4 regions of the Parashewanella spongiae genome follow, and region 2 is predicted to be linked to each of the others. Evidence: predicted binding sites of a transcription regulator. Region 2 holds the regulator's gene; each other region holds the start of a gene.
The links. Region 2 encodes LexA, which represses DNA repair genes until DNA is damaged. Its sites were predicted from a motif close to TACTGTATNNNNATACAGTA; they were not measured.

Region 1 (6,065 bases), 630 kb from region 2:
ATGGCTAAATTTTCCATGTAAAAATGGAGACGTTTGCGGGTCTTCAATGAACAGCCAAGTTTTTGCGATTTCGTTCGCTACAATAGATGGAAGTCCATTTAGAAAAACCCTGGGGTTTGCATCTTTTATTCCAGACTCTCTGAGCAAGATAGTTAGTGTTTTCAATATGGAGTGATGACATTTTATAGTGTCTCCTTTCATCCATTCTTCCAAAGATGGCATTACAAAGCTCTGTTGCTCCAGTATATAGGCATTGATCAACTTTGATTTATTATTAAGCAGTTGTTCCTCAGGATGTTCACAATAACGATGATCATGAAATCGCACCAACTCACAAGTTTGATGCTTGTTTATCAGAGTTTTTAGAATGTTAGGCTCAAGAGTCAAGCAAAGTTGTTGCCCTAATAGCATAATGGCTGGAAAATATGTGCGAATGTCTGTTGCGCGACAGGTCAATTTTTGAAGTTCATCACTCAGTTGTGGAAATCTTAACTTCATCGATGCATTTGTTGCATCACATATAGATTGGCGTACTTGAGGTAATAAGCTCGTACAATACAAGTGTGCTTTTTCTCTTGAAGGGACAATAATTTCATCAAATGGAACTTTCGTAAGGTCGACAACATAATATGTATTATCATCCGAATAATCACTTTCATTTTTAAAGTGAGGAAACAATGTGCTAAATGTTGCTTCTGATCCTCTATATGGAAAGCGTCGGTCTCCTTTAAAACAAGTTTGATGAAATTGACTGACAATACCAAGTTTGTTTTCGAAACCAGCGTTCTTATCCTGAACGGTATATTCATGATCTGCACGTTTTATCGTTGAAGAAAAAAATTCAAGTCTTAGCTCGTTTACAACCGGTGATTCTGTCGTTAGCTTTGTGCTTGAAAAGTCAATATTTGCCAGAAAGCTCATTGAAATTCCTAAAAAAAGAACGAAAACAAATGTTAAAGCTTGATTAACTATTTCCCCAATGAATAATAGTTAATTTTTAGTGCGAGTTTAATCACTCTGGGTTTAATTCCTCGTCCCTTGGGGCGAACTAGGGTCTGTTGATCTTTCGTGATTGTTTTTGCAGCGATAAATTGGTTATTTTATGCAAGGCAGAGTTTGTGAGGTTTGGTTATTATCGACATACAAAACTGTCGTTACTTCGTTTCCAAATAAGAAAACGGTAACGCAGCACCTTTTATTTAGAAAGAGCGACCAATTTACGCTCTCTCTTTTTTCGATGCTTTTGAGCATTCACTGTTCTGTGTTGTGACCAGCTCACTTAGATGGCTAAGCATCACTGCTCACGCCTTGAACAGATAAATACTCAAATAGCACAAAATTTAATCCTGAAAGATCAACAGACCCTAACATAAAAGGTTTGTGTCTTGTCATACCTGCGTAGGCTGGTATCCAGCGACTTTCACTAAACAAGAACGAACGTTAGACTACCGACATACAAAACTGTCGTTATTACATTGCTACGTCAAGACAATTTTGAGAAGTATTCTTTATAAACCAAAGTGAGCACATACAAGCTCCCAAAGGGCAAGGCTAAAGGGTTCCATTACTGCGTTACAAGCACTTAAATTACCCCGACAAAAGCACAAAGTGCGTTGAGCGCCAGCGTTGTATGGCGGCCGTAGGGAATATAGTACTTCGAGCTTGCACTGTAACCCTTTAGCTCTTGTTAAGTGAGAGATTAATTACTGTAATTGGTATAATACGGGTATAGGATGAAGCTTGGTGCCTACAAATTAATATTCTTTAATTAAATGAAATACTATGAATCGGAATATGCTAGCTAACACGGGTAAGCGTCATATTCGAGTACCACTCCGATATTTGAATTCAAAACCGTGTTTTCTTTAAAGCATTGTGTTCAAAAAATTCTCTGTTAATATATGTATAAATTCACAGTACTTGGGTGCGAATAGTTTGCAGCGATTGGATCTTATCCCCATCACCGAATTGAAAGGTGTGGCGAAAAAAGTTGCCGAAAAACTCGAAAAACTGAGCATTCGCACAGTTCAAGATTTGTTGTTTCATTTACCAATGCGGTATGAAGATCGTACCCAAATATTCCCGATAGATAGCATTTCCGCGGGCGAACATTGCACCATAGTCGGCGAAATAACCTCAAGCCAAATTCTTCATGGACGTAAGCGCATGCTGACGTGTAATGTACGCGACGACAGTGGCTCAATTACTCTCAGGTTCTTTAATTTTTCAGCCGCTCAGCATAATTCTATGCAAACGGGTAAACGTATTCGTGCGTTTGGCGAAATCCGACTTGGGAAATATCAAGCTGAAATCGTGCATCCAGATTATAAAATACTTGATGACGAACAAACTGTGGTGCTTGAAAACACCCTGACACCCATCTACCCATCGACTGAAGGCTTAAAACAGCCAAGTTGGATGAGGTTGACTGAGCAGGCTTTGGAACTACTGCAAAGCGGTGGGCTAACTGAATTACTGCCTGAGTCATTGAGGCCGAATCAAGTCTCATTAGCTGATGCTATACGCACGTTACATCGTCCCGATAATCAAGTGCCATTAACGTTATTAGAAACAGGGACACACCCAGCTCAACAACGTTTAGCGCAAGAAGAATTGTTGGCGCATAACTTGAGCATGCTCAAACTTCGTCAACGAAGTAATCAAGATCCTGCTATCAGCATGGCATCGACAGGACAATTAATCGCTTCATTTTTAAAACAATTGCCTTTTGAGCCTACAGGGGCACAAACACGTGTAACAGCTGAAATTGCAGCAGACTTAACTAAAAATGCGCCTATGATGCGTTTAGTACAAGGTGATGTTGGTTCAGGTAAAACCCTTGTTGCGGCATTAGCTGCATTGCAAGTGATTGAAAACGGTTATCAAGTGGCGCTTATGGCACCCACGGAGTTACTTGCTGAGCAACATGCGATTAATTTTACAGAATGGTTTGAGCCTTTAGGCTTAAAAGTCGGCTGGTTAGCAGGTAAATTAAAAGGTAAAGCACGGCAACAATCATTAGAAGACATTGTTTCAGGTGCAGCTCACATTATCGTGGGAACTCATGCTGTATTTCAAGAGCAGGTTAAATATAAAAAGTTGGCGCTTACTATCATTGATGAGCAGCATAGGTTTGGTGTTCATCAGCGACTAGGGCTTAGAGAAAAAGGCATCAGTCAAGGTTATTATCCACATCAGTTGATCATGACGGCGACGCCTATTCCACGTACTTTATCGATGACCGCTTATGCCGATTTAGATACTTCGATAATCGATGAGTTACCACCGGGTCGAACTCCTGTAACAACGGTTGCCGTATCCGATCAACGCCGTGGTGATGTTATTGAACGAGTGCGTATCGCAGCAACAGAAGGAAAACGCCAAGCTTATTGGGTTTGTACCTTAATTGATGAATCTGAAGTGCTCGAATGTCAGGCGGCCGAAGATACCGCAGAGGAACTAAAGTCGCTTTTACCTGCACTAACGATAGGATTAGTTCATGGTCGCCTAAAAAGTGCTGAAAAACAACAGATCATGGAGCAGTTTAGTCAAGGTAAAATTGATCTGCTGGTGGCGACCACAGTGATTGAAGTTGGGGTAAATGTCCCTAATGCCAGTTTGATGATAATAGATAATCCTGAGCGTTTGGGACTAGCACAACTTCACCAGCTTAGAGGGCGAGTAGGGCGTGGTGCTACTGTCAGTCATTGTGTAATGCTATATAAATCACCCTTATCTTATACCGCTAAGCAGCGGCTTGGTGTACTGCGCCAAAGTAATGATGGTTTTGTTATTGCGCAAAAAGATTTAGAGATACGAGGTCCCGGAGAAGTGTTAGGTACAAAACAAACGGGTCTTGCGGATATGAAAGTTGCTGATTTGAGCCGCGATCAAGCGTTAATACCACAAGTGCAAATGTTAGCTCAGCATATTTTGGAACAAGTACCAGAAAATGTGGATTCGATTATCCAGCGCTGGTTAGGCGATAAAGATAAATATGTACAAGCGTAAATATGATTACAATTAAAAACAATTTTAGTGACTGCAATTACCAATGTTTTTAGGATAATATAAAATCTCAATGAGATTGAGCATTGAATGTAAGGCTTAAGCCTTATTCATTTAGTTTTATGTTTAGTTTGATGATAGCGAAGGACGTAATATGCAAGCCGATCAACAAGATAAAAGTACCTTAAGAGCAACAGAAAGCGGCAATAATGTGATGCTTATTATTGTTGTGATTATGCTAGCTGTGGTTGCAACAGGTGGTTATTATTACCTCAATCAAACCAGTGAACCTATCCTTGAGCCTGTTGTAGAACCCGTTGTTGTGCCAGAGGTACTACCTGAACAACCCTTACCAACTGAAAATATTCCAGAGCCACAACCTGAGCCTATTATTGAGCCAATTTCTGAGCCAGAAGTGATTGAGCAATCCAAAGCAGCCGTGGTTGAACCCAAATCTGAGCCTTTACCAAGTCTTGAGCAAAGTGATGGTTTTCTTGTCAAAAAAACTAAAGACGCTTTTAAAAGAATTAGCATCGATAATATTTTGAAAAAGGATAATGTTGCTCGCCAATTTGTTGTATTTGTTGATCATATCGCTCGTGGCGATGTAGCGCGTAAAGCCAGCCCTTTGGTTGCCCCTGAGCAACAATTTGATGTGTTAGAAGTCAGTGAAAAAACGTATTTAAATCCTGACAGTTATCATCGATATGACATTTATGCAGGTTTGCTTGAGCAAATGAGCGCAACGGCGATTATTGATACTTACACTAAACTGATGCCGTTATTAGAGGATGCATTTGCTGAACTGGGTTATGAAGATGTGAGTTTTAACCAAAGAGTTCGTAAAGCGATCAGAGAAGTCATGAATGCTCCAGTGATAGAGCAACCAATTGAATTAACCTCAGTGAGCGTTAATTACAAATTCAAAGATGACAAGCTCGAAGCTCTACCTAATGCTCAAAAACTGATGATCCGCATGGGGCCAGACAATACACGTAAAATTAAACTGGCGTTGAAGAAGGTTTATAATCAACTGCCAAAATAATTTAGCCGCATAAATAAAAAAGCCATTGCATTAAGCAATGGCTTTTTTACCAATTTATTTTAAAACTAATTTAAACCCTTCGTGTGAAGCAATGAAGCTCAGTTTTTCATAAAATCGAATAGCGTCGGGACGCTGTTTATCAGAAGTCAATTGCACTAAATGGCATTGTCGCTGCTTGGCTCGATTTATTGCCCAAAGAAACATTTGCTCACCAATGCCTTTACCGCGAAAATCAGAGTGGATACGAACACCTTCAATTATACAGCGCCATGAGCCTGTATGAGTTAAATACGGAATAAACGTAAGTTGCAGCATACTGACGGCTTGCTGCTGAAATTCAATCACAACAAGTTCGTTATTAGGGTCTTGCTCAATATGCTCAAACGCAGTTAAATACGAAGTATTTATTGGTTTCGAAGTGTCTTCACGCTTACGGCCTAAATCATCATCAGACAGTAAAGTAATTAACGTTTCGAGGTCGTTTTTTTGAGCATTACGATAATCTAATTTCAATAGCACTCCTAGTTAACCTGAGTTCTGCAGGTGCAAAGCTCAGGTTGCTTTAAACGTTTACTTTGAATAGAATTTACTTGGAAAGCAACGGCATGATTTTACGATAAGTACAGCTCCGCCAAATCCACTCTATAGGACCAATACGGAAAATAGATAACCAAAAATAAGCCAATACGATTTGTGTAACCGTCAATACAGCCCAAATAAGCACCAAGTCAGTTCTGTCTAGGGAAGCGTACCAACTTAACCCGACGCCATAAAAGAGCGCTGCGCCCACAACAGATTGGAATAAGTACAAACTGAGTGCAATTCGGCCAGTATTAGCGATTAAATGGCTAAACTTAGCAAGGTTTGATTTGGTTAAAATCAAGTGAATTGCAGCGATATAACCGACAACCAAAAATGGTGAACCTAGCGTCAAAAAAGCATTTCCTAAGCTGAAGTAAGCTTCAATGGCCCACTCATGAGAATAGTTATAAATGAGTCCAGCTCCCGTAAT
Region 2 (6,065 bases):
GTTGGTGACAAGCGGCACAATGTGCCATATACACTTGCTCACCTTTAGCAAACAGCTCATCTTTAGTCAGCGTCTTTGATAAAGAAGCTTTTGCGGTTTCAGCCGCTTGAGCGACAGCTTGTTTTTGAGATGTTAACCAAGTATCAAAGGCTTCTGGGGATACAGCTTTTACCACGATAGGCATAAATCCATGATCTTTGCCACATAGCTCAGCGCATTGACCGCGAAAGGTGCCTTCTTCATCGATCCGTGCCCATGCCTCATTAATGAAACCGGGGTTGGCGTCTTTTTTGACGGCAAAAGCGGGCATCCACCATGAATGAATCACATCATCGGAGGTCACCAAAAAGCGGATCTTTTTATTGGTAGGCAGCACTAAAGGCTTATCTACTTCTTTGAGGTAAAATTCACCCTTGGCGGCTTGATTTTCTATTTGTTCTCTCGGCGTAGAAAGAACACTATAAAAACCAACGCCTTCATTGAAGTAATCGTAATGCCATTTCCACTGAGACCCGGTAATTTTAATGGTTAGATCCGCATCACTTGGATCCTCCATATCAATCAGAGTCTTGGTGGCAGGAATAGCCATTCCGATTAGGATTAAAAAGGGAATAACAGTCCAAAGAATTTCCACTTTTGTACTTTCGTGAAAATTAGCGGCAACCGCCCCTTTGGATTTACGATGTTTGAACATGGCATAAAACATAATACCAAAGACAACCACCCCAATCGCGCAACAAATATAAAATATTGTCATATGGAGGTGATAGACCTCATGACTAATTCTTGTTACTCCCTGCGTCATATTTAAGGGCGTATCTGTTGCCCAGACGGATGGCGCATACACTGCAGCCAATAAACAATACAACAATTGCTTCACTAGACGTCTCCTCTGCCGATTGCGAAAAGCAACTACAAAGAAAAGTCACACAGGAATACTCTGCTCTATGTAAACTCTTCAGTTCCCTAAAAAGCTTGATATCAAAGTGCCATTGTGGTGAGTTCACTTCAAATTAATACAAAGACTGCTGCTACAAGCGTCAGCAATTATTTCACTATCAGTGTATCAATTTGATATTGCTTGTTATTACGACTTCCGGTGTTAACCACACGTGCGCTTAATTCTGAATTATCATTTTTGAAACCAATCATGAATGTGACTGTTTTAATCACAGGGAACCAACAAGCTCCTAAATGATCGTAAAACAAGACTGATCGGTCGTACTTCAGCTTTAACTGGGTTTTTCTTTAAGACATTTGTCTTGATTTTAAAAGACGATAATCGCCTTGCAGTAACAAGGAAATAAATTATTACTGGAGCCTACATTACTTGCTGGTCAGAGATTGATCAAGATCATGTTTTAGCTAATTTACTGAAAAAATAACCGAATTATGCTCGGTTAAGTCATTGTTTATGGTAAAGAGCGTGAGTTTTTAAGGGGTGTAGGGTTTTGTTTATCAATGAACAGCATTGATAAATTGTTTTTGCCAAGCGTCAATATCTAGTGTTTTTGAGGACGTTTTAGGTTGAGTTTGCAAAATAATGCCAATGGCTTTTGCACTTTTATTCACCAGTTCAAGTCGGCGGTTATCTTTTGCATCTAACTCTGCTGCCCAACAAATGACAGCACTATTGGTTCCACTTGTGAGTGCTTTTTCCATGGCCCACAGTGATTCGACATCGTCTCTAGCGTGGACTAACAAAACCTTATTCATTGACACGCCTGCTTGGGAAAGGATCGACTTATAATCGATTGAAGGCGGGTTAATTAATACAATCCAACGACCTAATTTACTCAATTGAGCCATTTTGCTACTGAGTTGAATTAATTCATCAATACCGGAAGTATCAGAACTCATGGTACTTACGGTTTGAGGCTGATTTGTGGTTGTAGCGGTCTGCCAAATACCGGGGTGATGAAGCGGAATGGCGCTCGATATCATAACCAAGCTCCGTTACGGATAACCCCAACCGCTAATCCTTCAATGGTTAATTGCTGATGAGTAAGATCGACTTTTATTGGTTGGTAGTCATCATTTTCGGCATGTAAATATACGACCTTGCCTTTTTTCTCGAAACGTTTAACCGTAACGTCATCTTCAACTCTGGCCACAACAACTTGACCATTCACCGCTTGCTGCTGTTTATGCACGGCCAGTAAGTCGCCTTCAAGGATGCCAATGTTTTTCATACTGTCGCCACGGACGCGTAATAAAAAGTCAGCGGCAGGACGAAACATGGTGGCATCAACTTGGTAATGCTGCTCAACATGTTGTTCGGCTAATATAGGTTCTCCGGCCGCGACTTGGCCGATAAGTGGCAAACCTAGATCGGGCTCTGTAATTTCTTGAGTGAGTCGTAAGCCGCGAGATGTACCAGCGAGTATTTCAATATAACCTTTTTTGGCCAGTGCTTTTAGATGCTCTTCAGCGGCATTGGCACTTTTAAAGCCAAGACGACGGGCGATTTCAGCGCGAGTCGGAGGCATACCGGTTTCAATAATATTGCACTTGATGAGCTCAAGGATTTCAGACTGTCTTGGAGTCAGTGGTCTCATAATTTCGCCTGTTTGTCTATACAGTTACTGGTATTATATACAGTAACTACCTTTGTGCAAGTCTTAATCAATAATACATATTTAACTGTAGGTTTGGTTCACTCCGATAATAATTTGGTATGAAGTAGTGATCAGCTACCGAATTAAGGCTTACTTATGAATTTTGTGGTTAAGTTTGTTATCCTAGCCCACAGTCTTTTGTGATCTTAGAATTAAATTAGCATTATGGGTAAACATAACTCTTGGTTTTTTAAGTTGCTGCGCTTATTGCAGAAATGGTTCGTTCATAGTGTCATCGTTCCTCAAAACCCATTTTCAGATTTGAATCTTCAAGCGGATAAGCCGGTTGTGTATGTCATGAAAACTGAGTCGGTCAGTGATATCGCGGTGCTCAGTCAAACCGCTCAGGAACTTGGTTTACCGAGTCCTTACGATAGTATTAGGATTGCTGGTACAACATTGCCCCGAGTTGTATGTCTTGAGTCTGCCAAACCGCTATTTCGGAACAAGCCTTCGAGCAATCGTTTCTTAATTCCCTTTCAGAATCTTCTAAAGTTTCATCAGCAAGACGCTGAACTCGATATTCAATTGTTACCGGTAAGCGTGTATTGGGGACGTGTGCCGGGTAAAGAGCAAGACACCATGAAAGCGGCGGTATTAGAGCGTGAAAGTCCGACATGGTTGCGTAAATGCTTAATGATTTTGTTTTTAGGTCGGCATAATTTTATTCAATTTTCAAACACAGTATCTTTGGCTGATATGGCAAAGCAGCATGGCACCGACCAAGCTATTGCACACAAACTTTCGCGCGTTGCTCGAGTACATTTCCGTCGTCAGCGTAAGGTAATGACGGGCCCTGATTTACCAAATCGTCAAACCTTGTTTAGGCAGTTATTAAAATCTCCGACCATTGTGAAAGCTATTGCGGAAGAGGCCAACAGTAAGAAAATTACTGAAGAACAAGCGAAGAAAAAAGCAGAGTCGTATCTGAATGAGATTGCAGCCAATTACTCGGATAGTTTAGTGCGAATTGCCGAACGCTTTTTAACTTGGTTATGGAACAAATTATATAAAGGCATCAATATCAAGGGCGCGGAGTCTGTTCGTAAACTGCATCATGATGGTCACGAAATTGTGTATGTCCCCTGTCATCGCAGTCATATGGATTATCTGCTTTTATCTTACATTTTATATTATCAAGGTATGGTGCCGCCACACATCGCTGCGGGGATTAATTTAAACTTTTGGCCAGCAGGCCCGATGTTTAGAAAAGGTGGCGCGTTTTTTATCCGCCGTAGTTTTCGTGGTAATAAGCTTTACACCGCGGTGTTTCGTAGTTATCTAGATCAATTGTTTACTAAGGGCTATTCCGTCGAATACTTTACCGAAGGCGGCCGCTCTCGTACGGGGCGTTTATTAGCACCTAAAACTGGTATGTTGGCGATGACCATTAACAGCGTGTTGCGTGGCATTGAGCGTCCGGTCACTTTAGTACCAGTTTATCTTGGTTATGATCATGTGATGGAAGTGTCGACTTATCACAAAGAGTTAAGTGGTAAGAAAAAACAGAAAGAATCCGTATGGCAGGTATTTAGCGCCCTACGTAAACTCGGCAACTTTGGTCAAGGTTATGTTAATTTTGGTGAGCCAATTAATATTCAGCAGTATTTATCTGCCAACGCCCCCCAATGGCGTGAAGAAATGGCTCTTGATACGGAGCAAAAACCTAAGTGGCTTACGCCTGTGGTGAATGGACTGGCTAATCAAGTCATGACGGGGATAAATGGAGCTGCCGCCGCAAGTTCAGTCACGCTTATTAGTTTGATCTTACTGGCCGCCAAGCAAAATTCGTTAGAAAGACCCATGCTCGAAAAGCAACTGGCTTTATATTTAAAATTATTGGTTACTGTGCCGTACACTGAATTCACTTCAGTACCTGAAGGTGATGCTAAGTTACTGCTAGAGCAAGGGCTAGAGCTTAATAAATTCACTATTGAATCGGATCCTCTGGGTGACATTATTTCTTTGGATGAGAAACAAGCCCGTAATATGACCTATTACCGCAACAATATCGTTCACTTGTTGATATTGCCATCTCTTATTGCTCGTTGCATTTTGCGTTTAGAATCTTGTTGTTTTGATAAAGTTTATCGAGTGATTCAACAACAATATCCACTGCTGCAAGCAGAGCTTTATCTTCAAATTGAATCTCTTGATGTGTATGTTCAAAACATGATTAATTTGTTTATAGAGCAGCAGTTAATCACCACGTCACAACAAGGCGATACTGAGCACTTAGTGATCCAATCTGATGGAGCTAGCCAACTCGAATTGTTGGCAGAAACCACCAGCGAAATGCAACAACGATACGCCATTATCTTTAACTTATTAGCACTTCAACCCGATATTGAACGCGCTGATTTAGAGCGTGAAAGCCATCAGCTTGCTAAACATATAGGCTCGCTGCATGGTATTGCCGCTCCTGAGTTCTACGATAAAAAACTGTATGCCACCCTTACTGTCAAACTGAAGGACATGGGGTTGTTAGGCCAACAGCAACAAGCGCAAGTGGATGATATTGGGCAACAATTAAACCAGTTGCTTGATCCCTCTTTAAAACAAACACTGATTAACGGTGTGCATCAAACGCAGCGTGTAGAACAAGGACTATTAAATTAATGCCAATATCTGAAAAGGGAATTCAAAAGAAACAATCGATCATTGGCGGCGCAATGATTGTCGCTGGAACGGCTGTTGGGGCGGGGATGTTTTCGCTGCCTGTGGTTGGCTCTGGGATGTGGTTTAGCTATTCAGTGTTGATGTTAATTGGTGTTTGGTTGTTTATGGTGTTGGGTGGCCTGCTGTTATTGGAAGCGAACCTGCATTATGAAGCTGGGGTCAGCTTTGATAGTTTAGCTAAAAATATTCTTGGAAAGTTCTGGCGAGTCGTCAACGGTATCTCCATTGCTTTTTTGATGTATGTATTAACCTATGCGTACGTCAGCGGCGGAGGTTCGATAGTGGATCTCAGCTTCCAAGAAGCAGGTCTTCATTTGCCAGCAGAATGGTCAGGCTTGTTATTTTCTGTGGTATTGGCAAGTTTTGTGATTGTGGGCACGAAGCAAGTGAGCCGGATCTCGACCATTATGCTCGGTGGGATGATCCTGTGCTTTTTCTTCGCGACCAGTAATTTGTTATGGGAAATTGATCCTGTAAACTTATGGTTGCCTAATACTGACTCACATTATGCACCTTATATGCTCGCTGCTTTGCCAATTGGTTTAGCCAGTTTTGGTTATCAGGGTGTTATTCCAAGTTTAGTCAAACATTATGATAAGTCCGCGTCACAAGTCATTAAAGCGATTTTAGTGGGCACTTTGCTTGCGTTAATCATCTACATTAGCTGGCTAGTGGTCACTATGGGCAATATTCAGCGTAATGATTTCATTAATATTATTAATATGGGCGGCAACATGGGGGCAATGGTAGGAGCATTGACCGATGTTG
Region 3 (6,065 bases), 1.5 Mb from region 2:
ACTTTGCTTAAAGAAATCAATAAAGGTTTGCTAGCACAAAGGTTCAAGTCAGGACACTTAACTGAATAAAAACTTGCTAAGTGTTAGTTAATATTCAGTTTTTAATAAATTATCCTGTAAAATTAGTAGAATAAAGGTAAGTGGTGGTGACTAAATGAACAGTACTCATAAATATTATATGAGCGAAGCCATTAAGGCTGCTGTGAAAGGGCTTAAAAATAATGATGGTGGACCATTTGGTTGCATTATCGTGAAAGATGGAAATATTGTTGGTTTAGGTAATAACAAAGTTACCTCAACGAATGATCCAACGGCACATGCTGAAGTCATTGCTATTCGTGATGCTTGTAAAAATCTTGGTACGTTTCAGCTTGATGGGTGCACGGTTTACACTTCATGCGAACCTTGCCCAATGTGTTTAGGTGCGATTTATTGGGCTCGTCCAGAAAAAGTGTTTTATGGGTCAAATAAAATTGATGCCGCCGCCGTTGGCTTTGATGATGAATTTATTTATCAGGAAATTGAATTACCATACAAAGAGCGAAATATTCCCTTTGAACAGGTATCAAGAGCCGAGGCACTACAATTATTCGAGCAATGGAGTAACACAGAAGACGCAAAGCAATATTAACCTAAACGTTCATGATAGGCATAGATGTCATATGCGTTTACTTTGACTACTATTTTTCTATCACCCTACACCATGAAAATTGTATTCGCTGAGATTTGAAGATTATTTCCAACCTAAGCTAAAGGCGAAGTGATTTTTAGCTTTTATGCTTTCACTAACAGGCTTGGGAATAGGTGTTAGCGGCTATTTTCACGGTAAGTAAACTGTTTCTAACTTCAGTTGAATGCGAGTAGTGTCTAATACCAATTACAGTAATTAATCTCTCACTCAGCAAGAGATAAAGGTTTTCAGTACAAGGCGCATGTTCGAAGTACTATATTCCCTACGGCCGCCATACAAAACTGGCGTTCAACACACTTCGTGCTTTTGTCAGGATAATTCAAGAACGTGCAACGCCGTAATGGAAACCTTTAGCCTTGCCCTTCGGGAGCTTGTATGCGCAAAAATTACTTCACAAAATTATCTCAACGTAGATTACTATGTTTTCACCAATTTCGTTTGTACTTTGTGCGCATACATAGCTCTGAGTTGAGCATTTAATTACTGTAATTGGTATAACTCATGATTGCTTTCTTATTGATAAACAATATCAATACAGTGCATTTTCGTGGGTCAGTTCAAACCATGTAAACATGCTCTTCATAAATGGCTGATATATTAATTCTCGGTAGTGTTAAATTGAGTTTGATTAAATTGACAAATGAATGTCACGACTGAACAATGCTTTCATAAAGTAAAAACTAGGGGCGAACATGATTGAAAAGTCAGAAATTGATGTCGAGCACATGAGGAATCAAGCACGACATGTTGTTGGATTATTAAAAGCCATCAGCAATGAAAATCGCTTATTGATTTTATGCCATTTGTGCCAAGGGGAGCTAGCCGTAAACGAGCTCAATCAATTGGTGGACTTAAGCCAATCAGCATTATCTCAACACTTAGCTAAACTAAGGCAAGATGGGTTGGTAAATACACGGCGTGAGTCACAATCAATTTACTATTCATTAGGCAGTGACGAAATGAAACGTTTGATTGGCGCGTTGCATAAAGAATTTTGTTAGTACGGCATTTTTATTTAAAGGGTATTAATTATACAGCAAACGTTATCAGTTTTAGTGACATACATGGCAAGGTTTGATGGTTGTGGTGTTCCACTGAAATTGATTATTAATTATTGTATTCTCATAAATTAAACAAATTTCTCAATAACTGCTTTTGAATTTTATGCATATTTTAGTTAAGTGTGCTTATGCTCTTGTGGGATCTAAGGTTCAAAATATTTACATAGAATGTATTATTCCTTATAGTTACTGTAAATTTATCCAGTATCAACAAGAATGATTCTTTATATTGCTGAAAAACCAAGTTTAGGCCGTGCTATCGCTGATGTCTTACCCAAACCTCATAAAAGACACGATGGTTACATCGAAGTTGGTAATGGCGATTGCGTATCTTGGTGCATAGGTCATTTACTGGAGCAAGCAGAACCTGACACATACAATCCAGAATTTAAATCGTGGAAGCTTGAGCACTTACCCATAATTCCCTCAGAGTGGAAACTAAAACCTAAAAGCAATACTCGTAAGCAGTTTACCGCATTAAAAAAGCTGATCAAACAAGCGAGTCAATTAGTTAATGCGGGTGATCCTGATAGAGAAGGCCAACTTTTGGTTGATGAAGTTATCGCACATGTGGGCGTATCATCAACTAAACAAAGAGCCGTTCAACGGCTATTAATCAGTGACTTAAACCCTTCAGCAGTAAAAAGGGCGCTAGGCAATTTACGTAGTAATCAAGAATTTGTCCCCTTAGCGACTTCAGCGTTAGCTCGAAGTAGAGCAGACTGGCTTTTTGGGATTAATTTGACTCGTGCATATACCATTCAAGGTCGAAAAGTAGGTTATAACGGTGTGTTGTCTGTAGGACGGGTTCAAACTCCAATTTTGGGGTTAGTGGCGAGACGAGATCAAGAAATTTTGAATTTTGAATCAAAAGCGTTTTATCAAGTATTGGCACACTTAAAGACTGAGTCTTCACAAAGCTTTACCGCTAAATGGCGGCCGAGCGAGGCTTGTTCGCCATATCAAGATGAAGAAGGTCGAGTGTTATCAAAAGGTTTGGCTGAAAATGTTGTTCAACGCATAAGCAACCAAGCTGCAAAGGTAAGTAAATTAGAAAGTAAACCTAAGAAACAAAATCCTCCACTACCTTATAATTTGTCTTCTCTACAAATAGATTGTGCTAAGCGGTTCGCGATGAGCGCTCAAGAGGTATTGAATGTCTGTCAGGGATTATATGAAAAGCATAAACTCATTACCTATCCTCGTTCAGACAGTCGATACCTCCCTAAAGAGCAGCATCAATTAGCGCCCAGCATTATCAACGCCGTAACAAAAGGTGCATCTGAACTCGTTGAGGGAGTGAATGCACCAAACCCAAAATTGAAATCCAAAGTGTGGAATGATGCAAAAGTCGATGCGCACCACGCCATAGTACCTACGGAAAAACCACCTAATTTATCGGCGTTGTCACAGAAGGAAAAACAAGTCTATTTACAAATCGCAAGACAATATTTGGCTCAGTTTTATCCAGCTTATCATTATCAAGAAACAGCTGTTGAAGTGACCATTAAAGGTGGGGTGTTTACGGCAAAAGCTAAGCAAGATAAATCACAAGGCTGGAAAGTACTATTTAAACTGCCGAAACCAAAAGATATAGCTAATGAGCGAGATGATAACTCTAATAAAGCAGAGAGCGAGCATCAAACTCAATTGCCAGAGCTTTCACTAGGTCAAGCGCTTCATTGTGTTCAAGGTGAATTAATTGAAAAGCAGACACAGCCACCTCAACATTTTACTGACGCTACTTTATTGAGTGCAATGACAGGCATAAGTCGCTTTGTTAAAGATGCAAAAATCCGTCAGATTCTAAAAGAAACCGATGGGCTAGGAACTGAAGCTACACGTGCGGGAATCATCGAATTGCTGTTTAAGAGGAACTTTTTACAACGACAAGGCAAACAGATAAGAGCAACTGAAATAGGCCAAGGATTAATCAATAGCTTACCAGAGTCGGTGACAACACCAGACATGACTGCTATGTGGGAGTCTAATTTAGAATCAATTAGTCGTAAGGAATTAAAATACCTTTCATTTATGGAGCCTATGACTGATAGCTTACATGCGCTTATTTCAGCGGCTAAACAACAATTACCAACAGCATTACAAGGTGTAAAAGGGCAGAAGTTTGCGAAAAAGAAAAATTATAAAAGGAAAAAACGCACATAAATTCACTTTAAAACTAAATTTACCTCATTTATACCGTATGGATAACCTAGGATGTGATGTTTATTTGGCTAATTAAACGTTCAATGTCACTTAATTGCTACTCAAAAACACAACTTAATGCTTGTTTATGTATAATGAATGAAATTATGTCTGTAGTAAGCCTTTCTTTAATTTGAAGAAGAAAGCTCATCTTGCCAAATGCAGTTTGGGCTTAATAGCAAAATCAAATTAAAAATTGGGGCAAAGAGTTAATGATAATCAGCAATAGATTTTGGTTGTTTTATTTAACCATTATTTTTTCCAGTAGCACCTTCGCAAATCACATAGAAGTGAATCGCAAAAACGAACAACCCGCAGTTGGTTTCGCAGCCTTTCTATTACCAAAATTTATCCTCGATAGAACTCAATATTCGGCAAGTAACCACGTTGCAACGATTATTCAAGAGCATAAAAAATTTGCACCTTATTTGACCGTTATTTCAAAAAACACCAAGACATCATTTGTGAACAAAGATGATATTACTCATCATGTTTATTCTGCTATTGGCCCTGAGCGATTTTCTTTTAAATTAAAGGCAGATGAAACAAATTCTTCAATAAGTTTTGAAGAGTCAGGTCATGTTGCTATGGGGTGTAATGTTCATGATTGGATGAGTGGGCATATTCTTGTGGTAGACACTCCTTTTTATGGATTAACTAGCGATACTGGTAATATTGATTTTTCACATGTGCCAGTCGGTGAATATCAACTGGTTATTTGGCACCCTCAATTACAAAGTGCTGAAAATAGGCAAGTCGAAGATATTGTACTGCCGCTTAAATCAAAGCTTACGATTAAACTACAAGCCGAGATGGCAGCGATTCCAGAGCAAGATACTTTGGATGAGTTTGAATTTTTGGAAGGTTATTAATGCTGTTATTTATGAATCGCTTGCAAACACGCATTTTTGGATTTTTTGTTTTACTGCTAATTGCAGTGCAGGCGTTTTCATTTTGGATGGCCTATTACTCTTATAATAAGCTAGAAAAACAACAGCTAGACAACCGAATGTCAGTTGCTGAAAAAGTATTCCGTTCAGAATTCGATAATCGTAATCATTACTTGTCTATTTTCGCAGAAACGGCAGCTAAGGACTTTGGTTTAAAAGAAATTTTTATTGATGGTGAACAAAAAAGCTTTTTAATCGCCTTGAATAATCACCGTGGGCGAATCGGTGCAAATATGGCGATGGCCATTTCGAAAGATGGTAAAGTTATTGGTCAACTCGTCAATGAGATGAACGATGCTGGTAAATCTAAGGTTAAAATTGGCTCTGAGCAAGGAACGCACACAGCATTAATGCTTGAACAATCGATGGCCGACTTTGATTCTTTATATCGCTTAGATGGAAAGATTTATCAATTACGCTTTGCAACACTAAAAAGCGGTAGCACTACAATCGGTTGGGTTGGATTTGGATTTGTGGTTGACTCCAATTTAGCGAGTTTAATGGAGGATCAAACCGGCCTTCCTACTGGTTTTGCGTTATCGTCTGAATTGACTCCCCCTCAATTCCTTGCGCACTCAGGAATAGATATTGCTTCAAATATAAAAGCTGTTTTGGGATCCTTTTTACAAAAAGGAACCGAAAATGAAGACTACCTATTATGGAGTCTACCTCTTGGGCAGTTAGGTAATCAATCATTATACGCTTATATGTATTTGCCCAGAGCTGATGTATTAAAGGCTTTGCAAAAGCAATGGTGGCGACAGTTATGGTTGGTACTATTAATGTTGCCTGTATCTTTATTTGCAGCATTTGGCATTTCGGGCAGCATAACAAAACCGATTATGCGTTTAATTGAGCAAGCTAAATTTATTGCCCAAGGTAATTATGATGCCAAAGTAAAGCCCAGCTCAACACTTGAACTTGCACAACTCGCTCACGAATTCACGGAAATGCAAACGGCCATTTTAAGCCGTGAAAAAAAGATTGTTCATCAGGCGTTTCACGATACGTTAACTAATTTACCCAACAGAAATGAACTTGAACGACTTGTATCAGAATGGATACAAAACGGAAGCCATGTGATTGTTTGTTTACTCAATATAAGACGTTTAACAGATGTAAATGTCACCTTGGGGCATATGGTTGGTGATGAAGTTA
Region 4 (6,065 bases), 1.3 Mb from region 2:
CAAATTTATGAGCCTAAATTCATTAAATCTATTGCTGTGTTCGACGCAAATAACCAGTTATTAGTTACCTCTCACTATCATAAAGATTTCGATAACATGCGCTATGACAGCTCACTGGTTACACTTAAGCAGTCTGAGGTAGAAGATATCGGTGAGTTTATCTTGGTAAAAACACCCATTTTTTCACTTTCTCAAGCCGAAATAGATAACCCTGACTTTCAAAAATCAACTGAGCCGCACGGGAATTTTCTTGGCTATATTACGATGCTCGTCACCAAAGAAGAAACAATAGAATCACAATATACCGCCATCATTGTTGCTTTTATTGTATTTTTAGCCGGTATTCAATTAAATCTACTTTTTACCATTCGTTTGGTTAAGTTTTTTACCATTCCAGTCAATAGCATGGTGCTGTTTGTCTCAAAAATTCGCCAAGGTAAATTTGTTGAAAAAATTGATGGGGCATTCATCAGTGAGTTAGACACGCTAAAGTCGGGCATTAATTCAATGGCAAAATCATTGAATATTTACAAAAACGAAACGCAAAATAACATTGAACAAGCCACAAGCGATCTACTCAAAACCCTTGAACAAATTGAAATTCAAAATATTGAATTGGATATTGCAAAGAAACGCGCTCAGGCAGCGAGTCAAACTAAATCTGAGTTTTTAGCTAATATGTCGCACGAACTCAGAACGCCACTTAATGGCGTGATAGGGTTTTCGAGGCAATTGGCTAAAACACCTTTACATAAGAGCCAACTTGAATACATACAAACCATCGAGCGAAGCGCAAGTAACTTACTTAACATTATCAACGATATTCTGGATTTTTCTAAATTAGAAGCTGGAAAGATGGTTATTGAGAATATTCCCTTTTGCTTAAGAGATTCTCTTGATGAGACGATGACGTTAACAGCAGCAGCGGCACACCAAAAAGGCCTTGAAATCGTAATTGATGTTGCTCCCAATGTACCTGATAATGTGATTGGTGATGCCATGCATCTCAACCAAATTATTACCAACTTAGTCGGAAACGCCATTAAGTTTACTGAAAACGGCAGTATACTTCTTAAAGTGAGCCTAGTTTCAGAGCATCTTAAAAGAGCCATCATTCGATTTGATGTTGTAGATACAGGAATCGGTATCAACCTTGAACACCAACAGTTATTATTTCAAGCGTTTGCACAAGCCGACGCCTCTATTTCAAGGCGTTTTGGCGGTACAGGCCTAGGGCTGATTATTACTCAGCGTTTGGTCGATGAATTAGGTGGTGAAATCAGTTTTTCATCTGAAGAAAATCAAGGTTCAAATTTTTGGTTTTCAATCCCTCTTGAACTTTGCCAATTCCAATTATCTGACTCGATTCCCCTACACTCTTTAAATAACAAATCAGTATTGGTTTATGAGCCCAGAAGCTTGTCAGCCGAAATGCTCTCAACGTCTCTTAAGTCATGGAATACTCACTTTAGAATAGCCTCAAGTACCCAAGACATCCTTGAAAAACTGAATTCATCACTTCAATATCAGTACTTACTCTTAAGTTGCCACGATATTTGCTCTGAAACTGATTTACTTAAGATTCTTAAGCTTGCCAGGCCCAAAGTAGATAGAATCATTTTGATCCATGATTGTCTCAAACAAGATCACTTAATTGACCGAGTTCGCCCATACACAGACAATATTATAAAAACTCCATTTACTGCATTGGCATTAGCCAAACAGATGCTGTTTTCACAGCAGATCAGTGTCCCTGTTGAATTGGATAAACCTATACAGCCACTGAAATCAAAGCACAATATAAATGTGTTAGCCGTTGATGATAATCAAGCAAACCTGAAGCTGATCAAAACGTTACTCAACGATATTGTCTCCAATGTAACCATTGCACCAAGTGGCACGGAAGCCATCGAATACGCGAAAACAAAAAACTTTGACCTTATATTAATGGACATTCAGATGCCTGATATCGATGGCATTCAGGCTACAAATGTGATCCGCCGAGATTCTCTGAATCATAATACTCCGATAATAGCCGTAACTGCTCACGCACTTTCAGATGAAAAGCAGCGCATTTTTGATAGTGGCATGGAAGGGTACCTTCCAAAACCTATCGATGAAAAAGCATTAAATGATATTATCGAGCAATGGGTCATTCGTCCTACATTTACTCACTTTGATTCCCATACTCTTAATTGGGAATTATGCTTATCTCAAGCCAGCCAAAAAGCACCATTGGCTATAGAAATGCTGCAAATGTTGCTTGCCTCTTTGCCTGAAACAGTAAACGAGCTCAATCAAGGCCTACAGACACAAGATAATGACAAAATGCTATCCATTGTGCATAAACTACATGGTGCTTGTTGTTATTGCGGGGTTCCGACCACTCAAAAACTGTGTAATCAAATAGAATCTTCGCTAAAGCAAGGTGAAACAATAGAAATGTTAGAGCCTGAAATACTTGAGTTACTCGATGAGCTAACTAAGGTAGAATCTGCCGCTAAACAAGTGATTTCCCAGATGTCGATGGAATAAGTCTATGACTAAAAAGGTAGGTTTTTTTAAGCGGTTGAAAGCGTTAAAGATTGAGCAAAAAGAATTATTTGCGATTGCTTTATGTCAGCGTATGTATCCAAATTATCATTTATTTTCAACAGTTACTGAATTCGGTAACCCTGTTGTGCTCGACACAACACTTAATCTGCTATGGCAGAAGCAATATGATAAAAAGTTAAAATTAAACACTGATTTATATCTTGATAAAATTGACTCAATAACTCCAGAGCCAGAAGACTTTGATATGTATGGTGTATACCCTGCCCTTGATGCAGCCGTGGCGTTAACTCAGCTCCTCAGTGCACTTCAAAGCAAGGTTGAAGAAGACATCACTAACGTCAGTAAGCTGTCATCGAGCACAGTTGCTAATTACATTGAAGCGACTTGTGATATGGAGTTTAAGAACGAAACTCAACTGGATGATTATATTTTTGAGCACCCAGCAATGGTAGAAGAAAGGGCTGTTCAAGGTGATTTACTTGAAATTATTGAATCGAACAAAATTACTTCTGACATGGTCAAAGAGTTACGTAAAGAAATCGTTTCAAGCGGAATTTCAAATATCGGTATTAGCATGAACGAATAAGTCAGGCTATAACTCAAGGCATGGATGCCTATCCATATAATTTCCCATAAAAAAACCGTCTAATTATCCTACAACCATTTACTGTATGAAAAAACAGTATATACTGTTCATCAATACAGTGGTTTTGATAGGATATCATTATGCTTTGTCAACTCAGTGTCCATAACTTTGCTATCGTTCGTTTTCTTGAACTCGATTTTAAATCTGGAATGACCAGTATTACAGGTGAAACCGGTGCTGGTAAATCTATCGCAATTGACGCGTTAGGTTTATGTTTAGGTAACCGTGCTGACGTAAACTCTATACGTTCAGGTTCAGACAAAGCCGAAGTCAGCGCTAGCTTCTCACTTCACAAGTTACCGATGGCTAAACGCTGGTTAGAAGATCAAGACTTAGATCACGATGATGAATGTATTCTCAGACGTGTCATTAGTAACGATGGACGCTCTCGAGCTTACATCAATGGTAACCCTGTCCCTATCACTCAATTAAAAGCATTAGGGCAATTGCTCGTATCTGTACATGGACAGCACGCCCACCATGCTATGCTCAAAACAGAGCACCAACTAACCTTGCTTGACGGTTACGCCAACCATTCGTCATTAATTGAGTCTGTGTCTCAGCGGTATCACAAAGTAAAACGAGTTGAAGCCGAGCTTAAGCAGCTTAAACTCAGTCAAGAAGAACGAAAATCTCGGCAGCAACTGTTAGAATATCAAATTGAAGAGTTAAATGAATTTGATTTAAAACTCGGCGAATTTGAAACCATAGAGCAAGAACATAAGCGCCTTGCAAACAGCTCTGATCTCATTGAAAAATGTCAACAAAGCGTGGCATTACTCAACGAAGATGAAGCTAATATCGCTTCATTATTAAACCATGCCGTTGCTGTGATCGGACAAATTGAAACGATTGACCCGCAATTTAGAAATGTCAGCAATATGCTCAACGACGCGCTGATACAAGTTCAAGAAAGCAGTAGTGAAGTCCAGTTGTATCTTAGCAATATCGAACAAGATCCAGAGCATTTTAATTTTCTCGAACAAAGACTCTCAAAATCGTTACAATTAGCTCGAAAACATCAAATATCACCTTCTGAATTGGCAAGTTTTCACCAAAAAATCAGGATTGAGTTGGAGGGTTTGTCACAAGACGTAAACAAGCTAGACGATGTGAACTTACAACTTGTTGACGCTCAAACACAATACTATTCAGCCGCAAAAAAACTAAGCCAAAGTAGACAACGATATGCCAAAGAATTAAATAAATTAGTCACTCAATCCATTAATGAACTCAACATGCCAAAAGGCAAATTCCAAATAGAAATTACCTATAATGCTGAGCAAATGAGTTGCGTTGGAGCTGATCAGGTTCAGTTTCTCGTCACAGCAAATCCAGGGCAACCAATGCAAGCCATTGCCAAGGTTGCTTCAGGTGGTGAGCTATCTCGTATTGGCTTAGGCATTCAAGTTATTACTGCACAAAAAGTCGCGACGCCTACCCTAATTTTTGATGAAGTTGATGTTGGTATTTCTGGCCCAACAGCCGCTGTTGTTGGGAGAATGCTTCGCAGCTTAGGGGAGTCGACCCAAGTATTCTGCGTAACTCATTTACCACAAGTAGCAGGTAATGGGCACCAACATATGTTCGTAAATAAAGAAGCTAAAAAAGATCAAACAGAAACCTCTATGGCAGCATTGAACCATGAACAAAGAGTACAAGAACTCGCGAGGCTTTTAGCTGGAGACACCATAACCAGTAGTTCATTAGCGAATGCTAGAGAACTACTTCACGGTTGATGCTAACTCGTTAAGAGATTAAAGCCGTTATTAGCCTGTATTTCGACTGTGATCGACGGACTTAATATCATACAGTTCGAATGGAAATAAATTTCGTAGTTGTTGCGTTAAGTCGTCGGAAACATTGGCAGAAATGTGTAATCGAACATCACCGCTCTTTTCAGCTCGTACAGTACCTGTCATTTTATTGTGTTTGGCCAACTGACGAGCTTCACGCATAAATTTTTCAGGTACTTTGCCTTTATGCTTGTCTAATCTTCCATTTTTGAAATGTAATTCAAAAATAACTAAACCTCTTTTAGATCCAAATACAAAATAAATTAATACCGCAATGCCAATACACATGAAAAGGAGTTTCAAGCCTGTATCCATTATTTTTCCCCTTCGACTAAAAGTCTTATCATTTATTGCTAAACTATACTCTAATACCAATTACATTAATTAATCCTAAAAACATCAGCTGAACGCTGAGTATATGAGTATATGAGTAACTGTTTGAGCAATAAGATGACTTTATCATAATGGCTTTCACCCAATGAGTGAAGTGTTCTACGCTCACAATCTTGCTAAAATGACTGCTATCTGCGTTGTAACTTTTGCAAGTAGAATAAACTACTTGCTACAAGCTACTCCTTACTACCAGCCATTTTTTCTACGCTTGAGAACGCAGTAACTGATGTTTCTAGGTTAATCGAATGAATTTCTAATTTCACAAATAAGTTAATAATTTTAGAGGTATGACATGAGAGTGGCAAAAATTCACCAATATCAATACTACTTTGTAATTTTCAGCATATTGCTCTCTTTAGTCGGTTTTTCTTACAATGTTTGGCGTCTTGAATCTACAGAAAATAACAATACGATACGTACCGCTAGCTTTGAAATATTACTTGAGCTATCTGCACTCGAACAACTTGTTTATTATGCTCATTACGATAAAAATATAGTAGAAGGAAGTCCGAGAAAGGGCTGGGTGAAGGTTGGCTTAATCAATGACTTGAGCCCCTTAGCTGGTGAAGAAGTGATGGTAAAGTCAAAAAAACTTATGCAAATTTGGTCAAGTAATTGGAGCAGCATAGAGGAAAGCCAATTAGCAACTGAACAAGTTGTTTCAGCCATTGAAG

Region 1: the regulator LexA is predicted to act here: its motif matches at 1,900-1,919, upstream of recG (ATP-dependent DNA helicase RecG).
Region 3: the regulator LexA is predicted to act here: its motif matches at 1,940-1,959, upstream of E2I05_RS06100 (DNA topoisomerase III).
Region 4: the regulator LexA is predicted to act here: its motif matches at 3,222-3,241, upstream of recN (DNA repair protein RecN).

What each region holds. Positions count from the first base shown of each region.
Region 1 covers NZ_CP037952.1:679,791-685,855, forward strand. The annotation lists gene E2I05_RS02400 (hypothetical protein) at 1-921, opposite strand, end outside; gene recG (ATP-dependent DNA helicase RecG) at 1,936-4,011, shown strand; gene E2I05_RS02410 (DUF3014 domain-containing protein) at 4,163-5,053, shown strand; gene E2I05_RS02415 (GNAT family N-acetyltransferase) at 5,108-5,566, opposite strand; gene E2I05_RS02420 (DUF418 domain-containing protein) at 5,640-6,065, opposite strand, start outside.
Region 2 covers NZ_CP037952.1:52,711-58,775, forward strand. The annotation lists partial or broken gene coxB (cytochrome c oxidase subunit II) at 1-880, opposite strand, end outside; gene E2I05_RS00210 (cell division inhibitor SulA) at 1,459-1,944, opposite strand; gene lexA (transcriptional repressor LexA) at 1,941-2,558, opposite strand; gene plsB (glycerol-3-phosphate 1-O-acyltransferase PlsB) at 2,784-5,237, shown strand; gene E2I05_RS00225 (aromatic amino acid transport family protein) at 5,237-6,065, shown strand, end outside.
Region 3 covers NZ_CP037952.1:1,557,753-1,563,817, forward strand. The annotation lists gene E2I05_RS06090 (nucleoside deaminase) at 155-631, shown strand; gene E2I05_RS06095 (ArsR/SmtB family transcription factor) at 1,384-1,692, shown strand; gene E2I05_RS06100 (DNA topoisomerase III) at 1,969-3,918, shown strand; gene E2I05_RS06105 (cupredoxin domain-containing protein) at 4,170-4,829, shown strand; gene E2I05_RS06110 (bifunctional diguanylate cyclase/phosphodiesterase) at 4,841-6,065, shown strand, end outside.
Region 4 covers NZ_CP037952.1:1,306,918-1,312,982, reverse strand. The annotation lists gene barA (two-component sensor histidine kinase BarA) at 1-2,535, shown strand, start outside; gene E2I05_RS04920 (YjaG family protein) at 2,540-3,142, shown strand; gene recN (DNA repair protein RecN) at 3,283-4,941, shown strand; gene E2I05_RS04910 (DUF3634 family protein) at 4,972-5,313, opposite strand; gene E2I05_RS04905 (hypothetical protein) at 5,690-6,065, shown strand, end outside.